3 regions of the Priestia sp. 53B2 genome follow, and region 3 is predicted to be linked to each of the others. Evidence: riboswitches for the same ligand, from Rfam matches in the RefSeq annotation. Region 3 holds a riboswitch; each other region holds the start of a gene.
The links. Region 3 has a riboswitch for cyclic di-GMP ahead of ACN6NE_RS16540 (anti-repressor SinI family protein). Riboswitches for the same ligand answer to the same signal wherever they lie in the genome.

Region 1: another riboswitch for cyclic di-GMP. It lies ahead of ACN6NE_RS30360 (anti-repressor SinI family protein); the one in region 3 lies ahead of ACN6NE_RS16540 (anti-repressor SinI family protein).
Region 2: another riboswitch for cyclic di-GMP. It lies ahead of ACN6NE_RS23800 (AbrB/MazE/SpoVT family DNA-binding domain-containing protein); the one in region 3 lies ahead of ACN6NE_RS16540 (anti-repressor SinI family protein).

The regions. Positions count from the first base shown of each region.
Region 1 is NZ_JBLZXA010000041.1:32,807-38,092, forward strand. Features, by position in the region: gene ACN6NE_RS30345 (cold-shock protein) at 16-216, shown strand; gene ACN6NE_RS30350 (AbrB/MazE/SpoVT family DNA-binding domain-containing protein) at 770-1,465, opposite strand; gene ACN6NE_RS30355 (anti-repressor SinI family protein) at 1,721-1,825, shown strand; gene ACN6NE_RS30360 (anti-repressor SinI family protein) at 1,898-2,059, opposite strand; cyclic di-GMP riboswitch class I at 2,040-2,124, opposite strand; partial or broken gene ACN6NE_RS30365 (RNA polymerase sigma factor) at 2,265-2,381, opposite strand; gene ACN6NE_RS30370 (hypothetical protein) at 2,437-2,814, opposite strand; gene ACN6NE_RS30375 (Alp7A family actin-like protein) at 2,832-4,016, opposite strand; gene ACN6NE_RS30380 (MFS transporter) at 4,615-5,286, opposite strand, start outside.
Region 2 is NZ_JBLZXA010000027.1:631,113-636,398, forward strand. Features, by position in the region: gene ACN6NE_RS23785 (peptidoglycan-binding protein) at 1-592, shown strand, start outside; gene ACN6NE_RS23790 (HNH endonuclease signature motif containing protein) at 701-1,522, opposite strand; gene ACN6NE_RS23795 (helix-turn-helix domain-containing protein) at 1,539-1,760, opposite strand; cyclic di-GMP riboswitch class I at 2,568-2,652, shown strand; gene ACN6NE_RS23800 (AbrB/MazE/SpoVT family DNA-binding domain-containing protein) at 2,888-3,355, shown strand; gene ACN6NE_RS23805 (DUF8096 family protein) at 3,330-3,443, shown strand; gene ACN6NE_RS23810 (hypothetical protein) at 3,513-3,692, shown strand; gene ACN6NE_RS23815 (YhcN/YlaJ family sporulation lipoprotein) at 3,865-4,530, opposite strand; gene ACN6NE_RS23820 (hypothetical protein) at 4,722-4,952, shown strand.
Region 3 is NZ_JBLZXA010000020.1:470,747-476,032, reverse strand. Features, by position in the region: gene ACN6NE_RS16560 (glycosyl hydrolase) at 1-723, shown strand, start outside; gene ACN6NE_RS16555 (acyltransferase) at 789-1,337, opposite strand; gene ACN6NE_RS16550 (hypothetical protein) at 1,685-1,879, opposite strand; gene ACN6NE_RS16545 (helix-turn-helix domain-containing protein) at 2,090-2,440, shown strand; cyclic di-GMP riboswitch class I at 2,538-2,624, shown strand; gene ACN6NE_RS16540 (anti-repressor SinI family protein) at 2,639-2,767, shown strand; gene ACN6NE_RS16535 (histidinol-phosphatase HisJ family protein) at 2,875-3,666, opposite strand; gene ACN6NE_RS16530 (HPP family protein) at 3,899-4,456, shown strand; gene ACN6NE_RS16525 (zinc ribbon domain-containing protein) at 4,550-5,286, opposite strand, start outside.

The sequences.
Region 1 (5,286 bases), on a different contig from region 3:
TAGGAGGAAGTAAAAATGGAACATGGTAAAGTGAAATGGTTTAATGCTGAAAAAGGTTTCGGGTTTATCGAACGTGAAAATGGAGAAGATGTGTTTGTTCACTTCTCAGCTATCCAAGGGGAAGGCTTTAAGTCCCTGGATGAGGGACAAGAAGTGAGTTTCGATATTGAACAAGGACAACGTGGTCCACAGGCGACAAATGTAAATAAAGCGTAAGAATCTATAGTGAAGACCTACTGATGTATTGTATTCCCTATCAGTAGGTCTTTCTGTTTTCCCCTGATCTACTCCACATAATGCAACCATTAAAAAGGTAAGAACTGTCATTGATTTCATAAAAATTGTTCTTCATAAAAACTCTCCTCTTTTTTATATTTTTATAGGAAACGAAAAAAGCACCTTCTAATTAGAAAGATGCTTTTTCATCACAATCATTTATAAATAAAAACCTAGTTAAGGGACGCTTTTAACATACAGTGAAACACTCTCTAACGAAATTAACTTTTGTTTTGCGTATGATTGCCCATTCGATGCAAATTTCAGCACTTTAGAGAAATGCTCATTTCCCTACTTGTATTGGTTCTCATTGAAAAAGCCAACTTATTTAATAAGAGTATTGTTCTCAACTGTCTCTTTGATAAAAACAGGGATGTTATTATAAATAATAAAGTAGGTTTCCTTCTATTACAAAATTATTAGTAACCTGAATTCAACTATAAAAGAAAACATCCATTTCTTCTGGATATAAGTGTTTAACTCGTATTTCGTTCTAAGTAGCTTTCTTTATAACTAACTTATCTCCTTCTATTTTAACTTCCAAAACGTCACCGTTATTGACGTTTAAATAATTCCTTAGCTTTTTAGGGATGTTTAAGTATTTATCTTTGTTTACTACGCGCGATTGCCCAGTAAAGAAAAGATTTCCTTCTGTAAAAAACTCATATCGGTGTTTTTTTGCAACAATGGTGCCTTGGTCTTTAGTAAAAAACTGTAATTGCATACTTACTTCTAGATTAAATGATTCCAATAAAAAATTAGGAAGCCTTATCTTCCCTTCTTTTATTTTAAGTAAAGATAACCTATTTAATTCAGGTTCTATAGGCTCTTTTATTAGACCTGGGGATTTATTCTGTTTTCTTTTTTTGTAGAAAATAATATTCTTGTTAATTAATTTCACTCCTATTTTTTCACATAAATTCATATCATGTATTTCACGGAGTATCTTTGGAATTACAATATAGCCTAAATGATCGATAGTTCTAATTAAATTGTTCAACTTCATTTTTTTCTCTAAAAATACCGGTGAAGCTTCAATCTGCTTCATAATAAAATAATTTTTGTAGGTGAAGAATTGTATTGTAGCAGATGGCTGGATATTAACATGCTTTAAAAACAGAGGTGGTATCTTTACCCTCCCCATATTATCAATTATTAAGTATTCTTTAAGTGATTCGTCCTCTTTCATTAATAAAAATCCTTTCAAATGTACTTCATAAATAAAGGTTAACTTTGAATGTACCCACCATTTATTTTTTATGCCTTTATTAGCATACCTATGTTATTAAATCTTGATTTTTTATAAACTAAATAAACAGAGGGAATTCCAAATGTATTATTAATAAGAAAATAATAGGTTAAAAGTAATATTTTTAACATTATGGGTTATATTACAAATTAATTTGTTTTATAATAGGACAAGTTGTAGAGGAGGAATATTGCAATGAATAATTTAAACCATGATACTACCCTTCCCCAGGAATGGCTAGCTTTAGTTAAAGAAGCGATGAATTCCACCATTACTCCAGAGGAATTTAAGGAGTTTTGAATAGAAAATCTCAAGAATTAAATGACTATAAACAACATTAATTATAATTAATGTTGTTTATGGTTAAAGTGTTTATTTGCTTTCTAAGAACTTCTTAATTTCCTCAATGGTTAATCCCAATTCTCTAGCTTCCTTTATAAGTTTGACCCATTCTTGACTTAGTTCTTGTGCTACTAATTGTCCTTTACTGTCTATAAAAATTACCTCCAGATATTCAGGGGGCTCAGCTGCCATAGCCACTTGACCTTAGACCTGTAGCTTTGCGTCCTAGTCTTTCAACTAGTTTGCCTTTATCTCAATATGTAAATTTATAAATATCTTACTATATAATGGGTGTCGAATTATGTAAAAATAAGTATTATCATTTATTTTTTAAAACCCTTTATAACCTATTACTAATTAATATAAATAGCATTATAAAAAATAAATAAATATCCAGCTAATCACTACCTTGCTTCGCATACATCTTTCTCAATAAAGATTTTGCTCGATGAAGCCTCGCCTTAACTGTTCCCACGCTAATATTTAAGGAAGTAGCAATCTCATTGTAAGGTAAATCTTTAAAATAAAAACAGAAAAAACCACTAGTATGTTTCTAGTGGCTTTACTGTTTAAAAATCGTTATATTCTTCTAAGTCGTCATCGTCTAATGAGCCAGATATATTTTCTAAATCTGCAATCTTTCCTTCTTTCAGTTGGGGAACCTTTGAAGGCTCTTCTTCTTTGAAGGAATCGCTTCCTACAAAACCTGTTGTTTTTGCTAATGCCTTTAAATCAGCTAATTCATTCTTGATATGTTCAAACATTTCGTAGGTTTTTTTGTCTTCAATTGCTTTTCTTCCTGTAGATGAATCATCTAGATCACGCAGAATTAAAGATGAAATATAATCCCCTAACTTGCGGGATTTTGCATATTTAGCTAGTTTATTATAAACTTCATCACTCAATCGATTTGTCTTAATCGTAAACGCATTTTGACGCTCTGACATCCCCATCACCTACGTTGTTAGGATTTAACGGCTTTCTTCTCTGCTGCTTGCTTCTTTTGAACGTAACCAATACTACGAATCTCTAAGCCAAATAAATTTAAATGGCGGCTATCTTGGGGAACCTTATGATACTTCTCCGTACGTTCTTCTCCAATTTTGTCACGCATACTATTCATGATAGCGACTTCTAAAGTAGGAGCTACCCCGCCGCAGTATACATACTTACGCAGTTTATTTGCTGGTGGTGGTGCGACATCATTTAATTTAGCCAATAAGATTTCCACATATTCTCGTAGTGAAGATTTGATTGTGCTTGTTAAATCAATGGATTCGCCTGTATTCTCGTTTTTCAATACAAACTTTTGCTTACTGTAGTTATCAAGAATAAATTGATCAAAGGCACGTAAGTCTGTAAATAATTCTAGGAATTTCTCTTTGCGCAATTTATCAATATGCGCTAAATACGGAATTCCTTCAATGCTCTGGAACGATTCACGGCTATTGGCAGCCTTCAACCCTTCAGGTAGAATAACCACATCAATGGAACCTCCACCAATATCCACCATGACCGTTTCACATTCTACATACTCATTCGCATCTTCACGATCTTGAAGTGTTAAGTCTTTTTTTAACGCAAAACGTGCACTTTCTCCCTCTTTTAAGCATGCACTTTCTTCTACTACTACCTTTAAGGTATTTTCAAATCCAGGTGTATGCACAGTAAACGAATGGTCGCCTAAAAAGCGATTAGCCATGGCTTTTTGAGCTGCCCCAAATGTGCTCTCTTTCTTAAGTAGCCAGATTGGTAACATGGTAGAAAAATAGTCAATTTCAATTGTATTGTCTTTTTTATTTTTCGCATGTAACGCATGGTAATACGCAATGGCAGCTAAAAAAGTGATGTATGGAATATGACTTGTAATTTTATTATGTAATTTATTAATGTGATTATTAGCTAGCAATTGACTAGCTGCAATGTCACCTACTAAGAAATAACGCTCTTTCTCTTCGCCCTCAATGGTTGTAGAAAGTAAAATGCGCTTCTTAAATTCTTCTGGAGCTGTAACCGCATCTGTGAAAAAGGAGTCGGCTGCTTCTTTTTGAAGTTCAACTACATTCGTTGGAAAATCAAATAGATATCCATCCATAATGTTCATATCAACAGAGTTACCGCAGTCTTTATTAAAACGTGAAATTTTCATTTATAAACACCTCATCTTTTAAGTTGAACTTATATTCAACTTATTGTACTTGATATAGGATAAATATTCAATATGTGGGAGCAACTAAGTTATCTACAAAACATTACATCTATCAACAATTATTCAAATTAAGTAGAACTTGTATCTATAAACAATATTCAGACTCAATACCTTATTTGCCTTACTTTATAGCTTCAACATAAAAAGAGCCTGCATCAAAAATGACGCAGGCTCCCCTCTCTTGCTAAAAATAATTCTCATGTTCATTTGCCCATGTGAGGCCCTTTCGTTACGTATAACGGTTCATAACGAGAGTACCATTCGTTAAATCACAATACCTACTTGTCAATTGGGATAATACATTTGCTGAAGTCGCTGTTACGTCTTTCAAAACCGAACCAGTCCCTTCATTAAGCTAAGTATTTAACCTTTCACAGTATTCAATTCTACATGATATTGATACTGTACTATATGTGTACCACGTCTTTTAGAATTAAAACATAACGTATTTTATTCTATTTCCTTTGGTTGTACTTTTACAACGAAAATGCTTTGTTTTTCATTATAGGTATTTAGATAAGCATTCATAACTAATTTTTTACTCTCCTAATTCTATACCTTCCTGCTTTGTCTCCTCTTTTAGATTATATAGAGGTAATATAAAAAGCAAACCTATAATAAACAAGACTGCTGCTGCTTCAAATATGGCAACTAATGAAAACTGCTCTTTTAGAATACCAGCTACACTCATCGTCAATACCATGGCTCCTGTAAAAAGAGGGCTTAGAATCCCATTGACCCTGCCAATAAAAGCAGCCTCTGTTCTCTGTAAGATCATCGTATTGATGCCAATCTGAATACACGGTAACATGAGACCATTTAGAAACTGAGCTCCCAGCGTCAGCCATAGGTTTACTGATAATCCCATTATGGCAAACCCAATTGCATTACCAACCATTCCAAATGCCAGCAGCCTTTGCGGCGCTACTGTTTTGGCAAAAATCATTACTACTGCTCCGCCTAAGATCATACCAATTCCATTAGCTGTAAGTAACCACTGGAGATTTTCTTTTGCTAAGCCCAACTGCTCTGTTACAAGGAAAATTGAAAGAGGCTGAATAAACCCTATTCCTAGTCCAGCTGCTAAAAAGCATAGACCTAACAGGCTCAACTCTTTCTTCCCTAAAACATACTTAATACCACTTTTCATTTCACTTAGCAGTGATGTAGTTCCATTCTCTTCTTCCATCTTTCGATCAGAAGGTAGAAA
Region 2 (5,286 bases), on a different contig from region 3:
AATTGGTAAGTATGACAAAGCGCATAGCGAAATGCCCGGGTATAGCTGGAAAGCATGCTGCGTATTTGATTACAATAAGGCATTTAAAGATGTACTATCTGATATGTTTCCAGAAGCTAAACAACCTGATCCAGTACCTGGCTTATATACAATTCAAGAAGGAGATACATTCTGGTCTATTGCTTTAAAAGATGGAAAGGAAGGTATTACTGTAGAGGATTTAATTGCGGCTAATCCAGATGTAAAACCATCTCAATTAAAAATCGGTCAAACAATTAAATTCGGTACCGCAAAGAATACTTATACACCAACTCCAGAAACGCCTAAAAAAAATCAGTCAGAATATAAATATCCTCTTCCTTCAGGGGTGCTTAAGGTAGGTTCAACGGATAAGAGCGCAATCAAACAGCTTCAGGAGGCTTTAAATGCTGTGTATTTTAAGTGTGGTGCAGCAGATGGAATCTATGGAGCTAAGACAACAGATGCTGTAACACGTTTCCAGAAAGTTTACTTACCATATGAAGTGGATGGAACATACGGTCCTAATACAAAAGGTAAACTACAAGCTGTATTGAAATCTAAAGGTTACTAACTTATGTTCATTGTTAAGTGAAAATATCTAAAAAAGGGTCTTGCAGTTAGATGCTGAGGACCCTTTTTTAAAAAAATATATTCCCTCCTGGAATTGATTTTAAATTAGTTATTTAAAGCCGAAAAGACTCTTTGAAACTTTGCCCATATGTCGATAAGTGGTGCTTTCACCACCTATAAGTGTTAAAGGTCTCTCTATATATGGAAAGATAAAAGAGAGTGCCTCATCTGTAATAAGTACAACTTGGTTATTATCTGACCAAAGGCCTTTAACTTTGACTAAGCCCGGTTCCATAACTTCTACATCCAAAAGAGTTAAAATACCTTTTTCAAGAGAATAACCTATGCTAAGCATTTTAGGTAAAGCCCATAATGGTATAAAATCTAAAAAGTTTGATGTTGTGATTTTGATTCTTCCAGGTCTTCTTGTATACTCTATTTTCTCATCTAATTTATACTTTACATGATTCTCCACTACTTTGATTGTTTCCTCATTTTTTAAATCTCTGATACTCAAATTCATTAAAAAAATATCTCCATCTACCAACTTAAACCCTAATTTATTACTATTGGATAATTCGAATACAGTTACACCCGATGGGCCTGTGACATTAATAGTTCCTAATAATAATTTAGAATCTAAATCAGGTTCAATGAATAGTTGATCTCTATTATTTTTTGTTCTTTTTATATTTTTCCACCGATAGACGGTTGCATCATCAATTTTTAGAACCCCGTAATGTACTTCATCATGACACGCTGGACATATAGCTATCATATGTTTTTCATCATGGGTTTTATAAATTGCCCACTCTTGAATGTGATGAATATGAACCCGATAATTAGTACATCCTGGATTTGCACATTTCATTCCAGCCTCTTTAATTAATCGCTCTTTCATGTCCTTTTTTACTGGAGGTCTATTTGCCAAGTGTATCTCCACCTTTTTAGTTTTTCTTTGAGCCATCTTCTTTATCAAATTCGTATAAATCATCCACTTTTCTATTTAGCACCTTTGCTAACATAAATAATTTATCAGCACCTGGATAATTATTAACTGCAATCCAATTAGATAATTGAGTTGGTGAAACACCTACTTTTTTAGCTACATGTTTTTTTAGATATCCTTCCTCTTCAATAATTTTGTCGGTTTTACAAATTAACTTCATTTTCATCGCCTATGTCATAAATTCGCTTTATAGTGAACAAGCTCCTTCCAATAAACTTCAATAACAATCAAAAAATATTTAAAGGACAAATTCTGATATTTAATACTGCGCCCTCCTATTTATCAAAGAGTTGAGTGGCGGTTATCGTGACGTTCTATATGACGTAGATATGCAGAACCAACGCTATTCTAAAAATTTCAACTATGATAGTTATAGGTATTTTTAGTTGTCGTTAAGTCAGGGAGTATCTACTATGTAGATGCTTTGGAAATGTGTATGCTTTTTTAAATAGTTTCAGGGGAGTTTATTTAGCGGATAAATAAATGATAATAAAAAATGAAAGATTACGAGAAATTCATTTCTTTTCGAGGCGAAAAGTACTTAGAGCCCTAAACTAGTGAATTTGCGAAGGTGATTAAAAAGAAAACTAGAAGCATCTAAACGAGGTTATATGATAAGAGCTCAGTAGTAAAATATTCTGGTATTTCATCATACTACAAGCCTTATACATAAAAGAGAGTACATAAATTCAGTACAAGGAATTTATGTACGACAACGAACTAAAATAGTAATTCAACCTTTCAGGCATATAAGCGTAAGTGTTTTATAGCAACAAGTAATTTGAAATATATCTTTTGACTCTCAATTGGAACGTAATTGTTATTTAATTATATCTTAGGTATTGGATGGATTTATATGTAAAATAAATCGTAAGACCTAGTGAACTTTCCTCGTTTATCAACTATACTGATTTATGTAAAAAATTCATATATTTCTAATTATATAATTAAATGTAAAATAATAACAATAAAATACAGGCAAACTAATCGAAAGACTCAGATGTAAAACCAAAGGTCTAAGGTCAAATGACTATGACAGCTTGTTTACCTGGTAAAAGGAGAATTTAAAGTGAGAGAGTTTTTTAAAAAAATCTTCAAGTGTAAGGCTAAGAATCAGCATAAAATAGAAATTTCTTCTGGGAGATGTATTAGATGCGGAAAAGAAATTGGTAGGTGATAAGTTCCTGCATGAATGTACGAAGTGTGGTATGAAGAATAGTATTTGTTATCTAAACCCTTTTTATTATATGATGTTGAATGTGTATTTTAATGAAGGAAGGATCGTATATGAATCTTAAAGTAAGAGTTCAGAAGTCAGGAAAGATTCAATTATCGGATGAATTTATTACTTTATTAAACCCTAGTAAGAATAACCCAAGTATAGAGTTCTTTATACATAATGCAGATATTGTGGTAAGAAAGTTTGATTCTTTAGGAACTGTTAACGGATTGGAACCTATTAGACGACATATACATCAAAATGGATATGTTGTTATTCCAAAACAAATAAGAGGGAAATTATCATTAAAAGAAAATGACTATTTAGAAATACATAAGCGAAGAGATACTATTGTAATGAAAAAAATTGTTATTAAAACCAATGTTATTAAGAGATGTTTAGTGACTGGTGAAGAATCAGAAGATAATCTTGAGTTTTTGAATGGGAAATTAATATTAAGCAAACAAGGCCTTGGAAAATTAATTTCAGAGATAGAATCAAAATTTTTATATGAAAACAAAAAGAAGAGTTGTTAGTATAGTTAGCCCTTGTATTAAAAGCAGCGTGGACGGCGGTAGGTTTCTGCGTGAATGTACCAACTGTGGTATGAAAAAGAATATTTAATAATTTCCTCTTACTCCCTGTTATTTATTTAGATAACCTCTACACAATATAATTAAGGGGTGAATCTTTATGACAGATAACAATGTTGGTTTTGGAGTTAGTGGAAATGCAGATACTAGACAAAAAACTAATATTTCTAGTGAAGCTACTATGATAAATAAGGTAAAACAAGATAACTTCGAAAAGCTTAACCATCAATTAAATTCAGTATCCGATGATGCATTTAGAGCAGATCGTGATGAAGACTAAATACGTAAATATTGTCTTATGTAAATGTGCGAATTGCGGATTAAAAAAATATATAATAAAAAATCCCTCTTAAGTGGAGAAGGATAAACATAGATGAAACCTCCTTATAATCCAAGGAGGTTTATCTTTTCTAGAACATAGTAATTGACTTACTACGCATCATCCTTTTAATTTAACGATTGTTAGGAAATACTCTTCGAACGGTTTCAGTAAACTCTTCAAATAGACCATCTCTTGACGCGTCTTCATTAATCCGGTTTCCGTATCCTTCCATACGATTCACAAAATCAGGATCGGATGACACATATACATTTCGAATATCCCGATCTGTAGCTTTAACTTGATCTGAAATCTTCTTTTTTAAACGATCGGTCACTTCTCCGTTTGCTCCATTCTTTAAAACAACAGCCACGTATGCATTTCGGTTTGTAACAATCACATTCGCAGTGTCTACTTCGTCTAATTTAGCAATACGATCTGCAGCCTTATCAGCTACTTCTAATCGTGTTTGATTATTGTCATTATTATTATCATCCCCATTAGGATCATATCCAACATTTAGTGGCCCATTGTTGTTACGAGCATTCTGTGCTCTTTGTTCCGAAGGTTCTTCAGTTGGATCGGGCTCAGCTTCATCCTTTTTATCATTCCAATTTCTATCGAGTTGGTCCCCAACATTTAGTGGTCTATTGTTATTACGATTGTTCTCTGCCTTTTGTTCCGAAGGTTCTTCAGTTGGATCAGGCTCAGCTTCATCCTTTTTATCATTACAACCAAAAAGGAATCCTACAGATAAAATGGTTGATAGGAGACCAAATAAATATTTTCTTTTCTTCATCTTGTCTTCACTCCTTGTAATATTCGTATATCTTTTAAAATCCGCATTATTTTCAAGAATAATTACAGGGAATAATATGAAAATGAAAAGGGGTAGTATCATTTTCCAGTATATATAAGTAAAGTCGTCAAAAAATAAAGGCGTTGGAAGAGTATGTTCTTTCAAACAAATATAAAAGAGGTATTCGCATAATGAACAATTTACGCTGGTTAACTTCCTTATTTAATTTCGGTCGCAATAATAGAGGGATATTTGGGAAGAGACGGAATAACAGAAGCGGGATGTTTTCGTTATTGGGGCTTGGGATTGGGGCTGTTGCCACTTATGGGATAACAAGAGGGCGTGGAACTAAGATGACACCAGCAGCCGTACAAACAATGACGAGTAGAAGCCAAATGAAAAACGGCATATCTAACCAATAAAAGATAAGCATACTTTCTCTACGATATATAAGTTGAAGACTAACGATAACTTTAATTATGGTAACAACAGATTTAATGTACACATATATTAATGGTTCACAATGCTGTTTGCAAAAAATAAGAGCCCCTGGATTTAACAAAAATCCAAGGGCTTTTCAATATTACTTAAACCTCTTGTTTTCTAATACGCTCACTTTTGCGTTCGTTGATTTTCCTATTTGTTTCGTGTGCTTAACCAGTCGAATGATAGTATTAAACCTAATTTATGTGATGTTTTCTTAAACTAAGCTCCTCTTGATTCTATGGGGGACAAAATTTCCGTGAATAACCGACC
Region 3 (5,286 bases):
GCAATTAAATGGCATGAGCAAGGAGGAATCGTTACATTTTCATGGCATTGGAACGCTCCTAAAGATCTTATTAAACAACCTGGAAAAGAATGGTACAAAGGATCCTATAAAAGTGCAACGACCTTTGACCTTCAATATGCTATGAATCATAAAGACTCTGAAGATTACCACTTGCTTTTACGGGATATCGATGCAATTGCTGTACAGTTAAAAAGACTGCAAGATGCTAAAGTTCCAATCCTATTTAGACCGTTGCACGAAGCCGAAGGAGGATGGTTTTGGTGGGGCGCCAAAGGTCCTGAACCAGCAAAACAGCTATACAAACTGATGTATAACCGCTTAACTTACTATCACAAAATTAATAATATTATTTGGGTATGGAATTCTGTATCTGAAGATTGGTATCCAGGTGATAAATATGTAGATATTGTCAGTTATGACTCCTATCCTAAAGCTGGGAACTACAATGCTATAAGTTTACAATATGACCGACTGAATTCACTTGTAAACAACAAAAAGCTTGTAAGCTTATCAGAAAATGGACCGATTCCTGAACCAACTGATTTGAAGGATTATCATATCTCATGGAGTTGGTTTCTTACGTGGAAAGATGAATACTTGAAAGATGGTATTATAAATAGCCGAGAGCATTTATTGAGGGTTTATAATAGCCCTTATGTCATTACACTTGAAGAACTTCCTGACCTTCAAATTTATAAATAGCTATATAAGAACATCCCCATTAATAGTTTAATGGGGATGTTTTATGTAACCTTCACTATAATTTTCTATTCTCTGATCCATCCGTCTTTTATTTCTAAATTTTTAACCATTTTTGCTGGAGAACCGGCTACTAGGACATTAGGTGGTACATCCTTATTTACTACACTTCCAGCTGCAACAACAGAATTTTCACCTATTGTTACACCGCTCAAAATTGAACAGCCTCGTCCAATCCAGACATTATTTTCAATCACTACTTGCTCACTCTTTAAAGAATCATTAGAATCTACAAGATGATAGTTACTGTCGATTATATTTGTCAACGGACCTATCTTTACATTATCCCCGATTCTAACTAATCTAGCACAACCTATATCTACCCCGTAATTAATAAATACATTATTTCCAAATACTATTTTCGATTCTTTGTTCTCTGTATTCAAGCTTACTTTTATGGGACGCCCAGTAATTGATAAGTTGTCTCCTGCTACAATCTGGCCTTGAGATTTTACTGAACAGCCCCCTCTTAATCGTGGTAACTTACCTGATTTTGAAAGTTTAAATTTTAACAAACTTCCCTTAGTTACTGCAAATGCTTTGTCTACAACTGACATTCAACATAACTTCCTTCCCATTATTATCAAATATCTTCAAAATACTACATTATTGGTTACAAAGGAAGTACTTTAGGATAAATAGGTATATATTTACTAAGAAACCTTATTTAAGAAGAGACTTTTCTATTTGTAATTTCGTTTCATGTTCTCGTTAAATATATTTTTATTACTCGCTTGATTAATAAACAGATTATCATACAAATTTTCCTAGTATAAATTAATGAATTTATTGTATATTGTCTAAAAATTGTGCTACCCGCTTAAAGCATTCTAATGATTATAAATAATTCCTTTAGAGGTAGGAATTATTTATCTTAATGACAAACTCTCTTTTCCTTTATCTTTTAAGGAATGCTGTAGATATTCATGCGATTCGGTCCCGCGCCAAGCTCGCCTCTCATGCCTCCTGTTCCAAATTCCAGCTGTTTATAAAACGCATCTTCTCGTTCACGTTCCGTCATGTCATTCATTTGTTTTTTTAATTCACTTTGTAATTCATTATGATTGATCCATTTATTCCATTCGTTGTTCCACGTCACGTTCATCTCTCCTGTCTTGTGTTTATCTATTAGTATTGTGAACGATTCATATGAACTAGATATGAATTTTACCAGAGACCTTTGTATCAAAATGATTTTAAAGTTAAAAATATTTTTCTTTATAAAGAACATTTTTTAGGATAAACACGTACTGAATAAGTGTATATGCATTATAATGAACAAAAGACATAAAAAAAGGACGGGCTGAATGTGGTAGGAGCCAAAATTAAAAGTTTGCGATTAAAAAAAGGATATTCAATTACACGACTAGCTGAAAATGCCAAAATTTCAAAATCATATTTATCTCATTTAGAAAAAGGGCTAAACAATAACCCTTCTCTTCACATGCTTAATAAAATTGCGTCTTCCCTTAATACAACGATTGATGAATTAATTGAAGCTGAGATTAGTCATCCTGTATCATCTTCAAAACCACTCATTAACAAAGACTGGCTTTACTTAATTGAGCAAGCAATTAAAGACGGCATGACCAAAGAAGAGTTTGTGGAATTTCAATGTTATTTAAAGTTCAGAAAAAAAATGAACTCACCAATTGATTGATTTTTATTTTTATAACAATCGACCTATTTCGACACATTTTATGAAATTTTTGCTATAAAATAGCCTGAGTTACCAATGTAAGAACTATTACAAATTCTCCAGACAAAGGCAAAACTATTGAAAAAAAGTGACGCAAAGCTTCAGGTCTAAGGCCGCTTTTGGCTATGATGGCTGGGTTCCCTGGCAAAGGGTGGATGAATGGTAATGAAAGAAGAAAATGTATTGTCAATCGATCAAGAGTGGGTAAGTCTTATCCAAATAGCTCGCACACTCGGACTTACCGCAGAAGAGGTCCGGAAATTTTTATCGGAGTTTAAGCGGAAGTGAATTTTAAAAGCACACTCTTGTTTGAGCGTGCTTTTTCCAGTTCTCCTTATTCTTCTAATGGATAAAATTTATGTTTTTCGTTATGAAGAAAATGAAATACGCTTATATTAAATGCGAATTCCTTTTCCCTGACGCTGATCAAACGTATAAATCTCCGTAAATCCGCATTGCTTTGCCATTTCAACCGCTTCTTTCATATGTGCTCCTGCGGTTTCTGCAAAGTGCGAATCAGATCCAATCGTTAAGATTTCTCCGCCTAAATCACGGTACAGCCCAACAACTTCAAGTGCCGGCAGCGCCTCACCCAGCTTCCCTCTTATACCTGAAGTATTAATTTCAATTCCGATATTGCGCTCGATTGCTTTTTTCAAAATATCTGCAAGAATATCTTTAAATTGGTGAAAGTCGTAAATGCCATATTGATCAAACGTATAGCGCTTCATTAAATCTAAATGAGCCAGCACATCAATATCCGCTTCGCTTACGAGCTTATACATTTCGTTAAAATAAGCACGGTAAATTGCTTCTTTATCATTAAGCTCCAAATGTTTACGAAGCTTGATGTTATTAATGTTGTGAACAGATCCTAAAATAAAATCAAAGTTCTCCTGCTGCATTGTTTTTTGATATTTTTCTTTCAGATAGTGCGGCTCACAAATTTCAATTCCTTTTTTAATCACTAGCTGATCTTGAAACTGATCTCTGCATTCCGCTAGTTCTCGTTCATATTTATCAAAATCCATATGACCATACGTTGGCGCTAATGGATTTAATGAAAAGTGCTCGGTAAAACAAATTTCGTTTATGCCGTTTTTTACAGCCTGTTCGCACACTTCTTTCATGACTGCCTGTGAGTCAAATGAATTGTTCGTGTGATGATGGTAGTCTACTAGATACATAATTTAGTCACCTCTAGGTATATTATACATTTCTCCTGCTCTTACTGCACATAGAGACCCTTTTCTCCCTTATCCCGCCTTTTTTCGTTCATCAAAAGTATTTCCAATAAAAAAAGATATTTTTCCTCTTCCAGTAATCCTTCTTTTCTTATAAACTAACTTAATATAGCAGATGTTCTGACATACAACTTGACAAACAACTTTTACTTACAAAAGAGAAAGGAAAGAAGAAATGCAAATTGAAAAAAGTTTCTCTCAAACAAAAAGCCCCTTTCTATCTTACTTAAGCTCTTATGCTAAAAAGATGAAAGGAGAACTAAAAGAAGAACCGAAAATTAATTATAGAGATGCGGTCGTTTCTTCAATCGGAGGCTTAATTGCGATTATTATCAGCAGCGCGATTGCACTAGCGCTTGGTTATCCAATGGCGCTTGCTCCGATTGGCGCGAGCTGCGTACTTGTTTTCGGGGCACACAAAGGCCCTTTATCACAGCCTCGCCACGTGCTTGGAGGGCATTTGCTCGCAACCGTTTCTGCACTTATTATCTGGAGTTTATTTCATCGAAGTCTCATCACCATAGCGATTGTGCTTGCCTTCGTTCTTATTTTAATGATTCTTACAAAAACCGTTCATCCTCCCGCTGCAGCTAGCGCGATTGTCGCAATTAATACTCAGGCAGGCTGGGGATACTTAGGTATTATTATGATTTGTGCATGTGTAGTTGTACTGATTTCTACCGTGTATAATAATTTATTTCAAGACCGGCAGTATCCCAGGTATTGGGTTTGATATATAAAAAAGACGTCTTCTCATGGAAGACGTCTTTTTTATTTGTTTTTACCTACTAAGTTGTTTGCTTTTTCAAAGTCTATTTATCAGCTCTTACTTTACTTCCGTTGAACGAATAAGCTGATAAACTCCCAAACTTCCATCAGATAATTCTTTTACTTTATGAATACTGTTGAATTTTTTGTACTTAACAGATCCATCTCCGTACGAAATATCATACTCTTCTGTTGTATATACTTTATACATAGAGTCATCAATTTTCGTTACTCTATTTACGTTAAAGCTTAATAAATCTTCTGTTATTCCTTTTTTGATTAGGTAAGCTGTATAGTCTTTTTGTTCCTTGTATTTTGGTCCGTTAGAATCGATATAAGGCTCTGCAATAGAGAAGTCTCCACTGTTAATTGAGGAAATTGTAGCGTACATATATTGTTCAATAAAATTAGACACTTCGCTAGTAGATACTCCAGAATCAGCTTTTGAACCTTGGTCATCCGATTGTTCTTCCTCAGAAGGAGCTGATGCTTTTGCCGTAGCTTCTGTCGTATTTTTTTCATCAAAATTAAGCGCCACATCTTCCATGCCTTTTTTAATTGATACTTCTTCCGTTTTCTTTTCTCCGCGTTTTGCATATAGTTTTACTGAACCGTCCATTGGCAGCGGACCTAAATAATCAATATCGCCAATCTCTGTTTTTGTATCTTTGCCATTAACGAACAGGGTCGCGTCATCATAATCTGAAGAAACGTATACCGCATGATCTGACCAATCAAATTCCACGTTCACATCTTCTCCGTTGGTGGCTTCAATCTCTTGTTCGTTTTCAACTT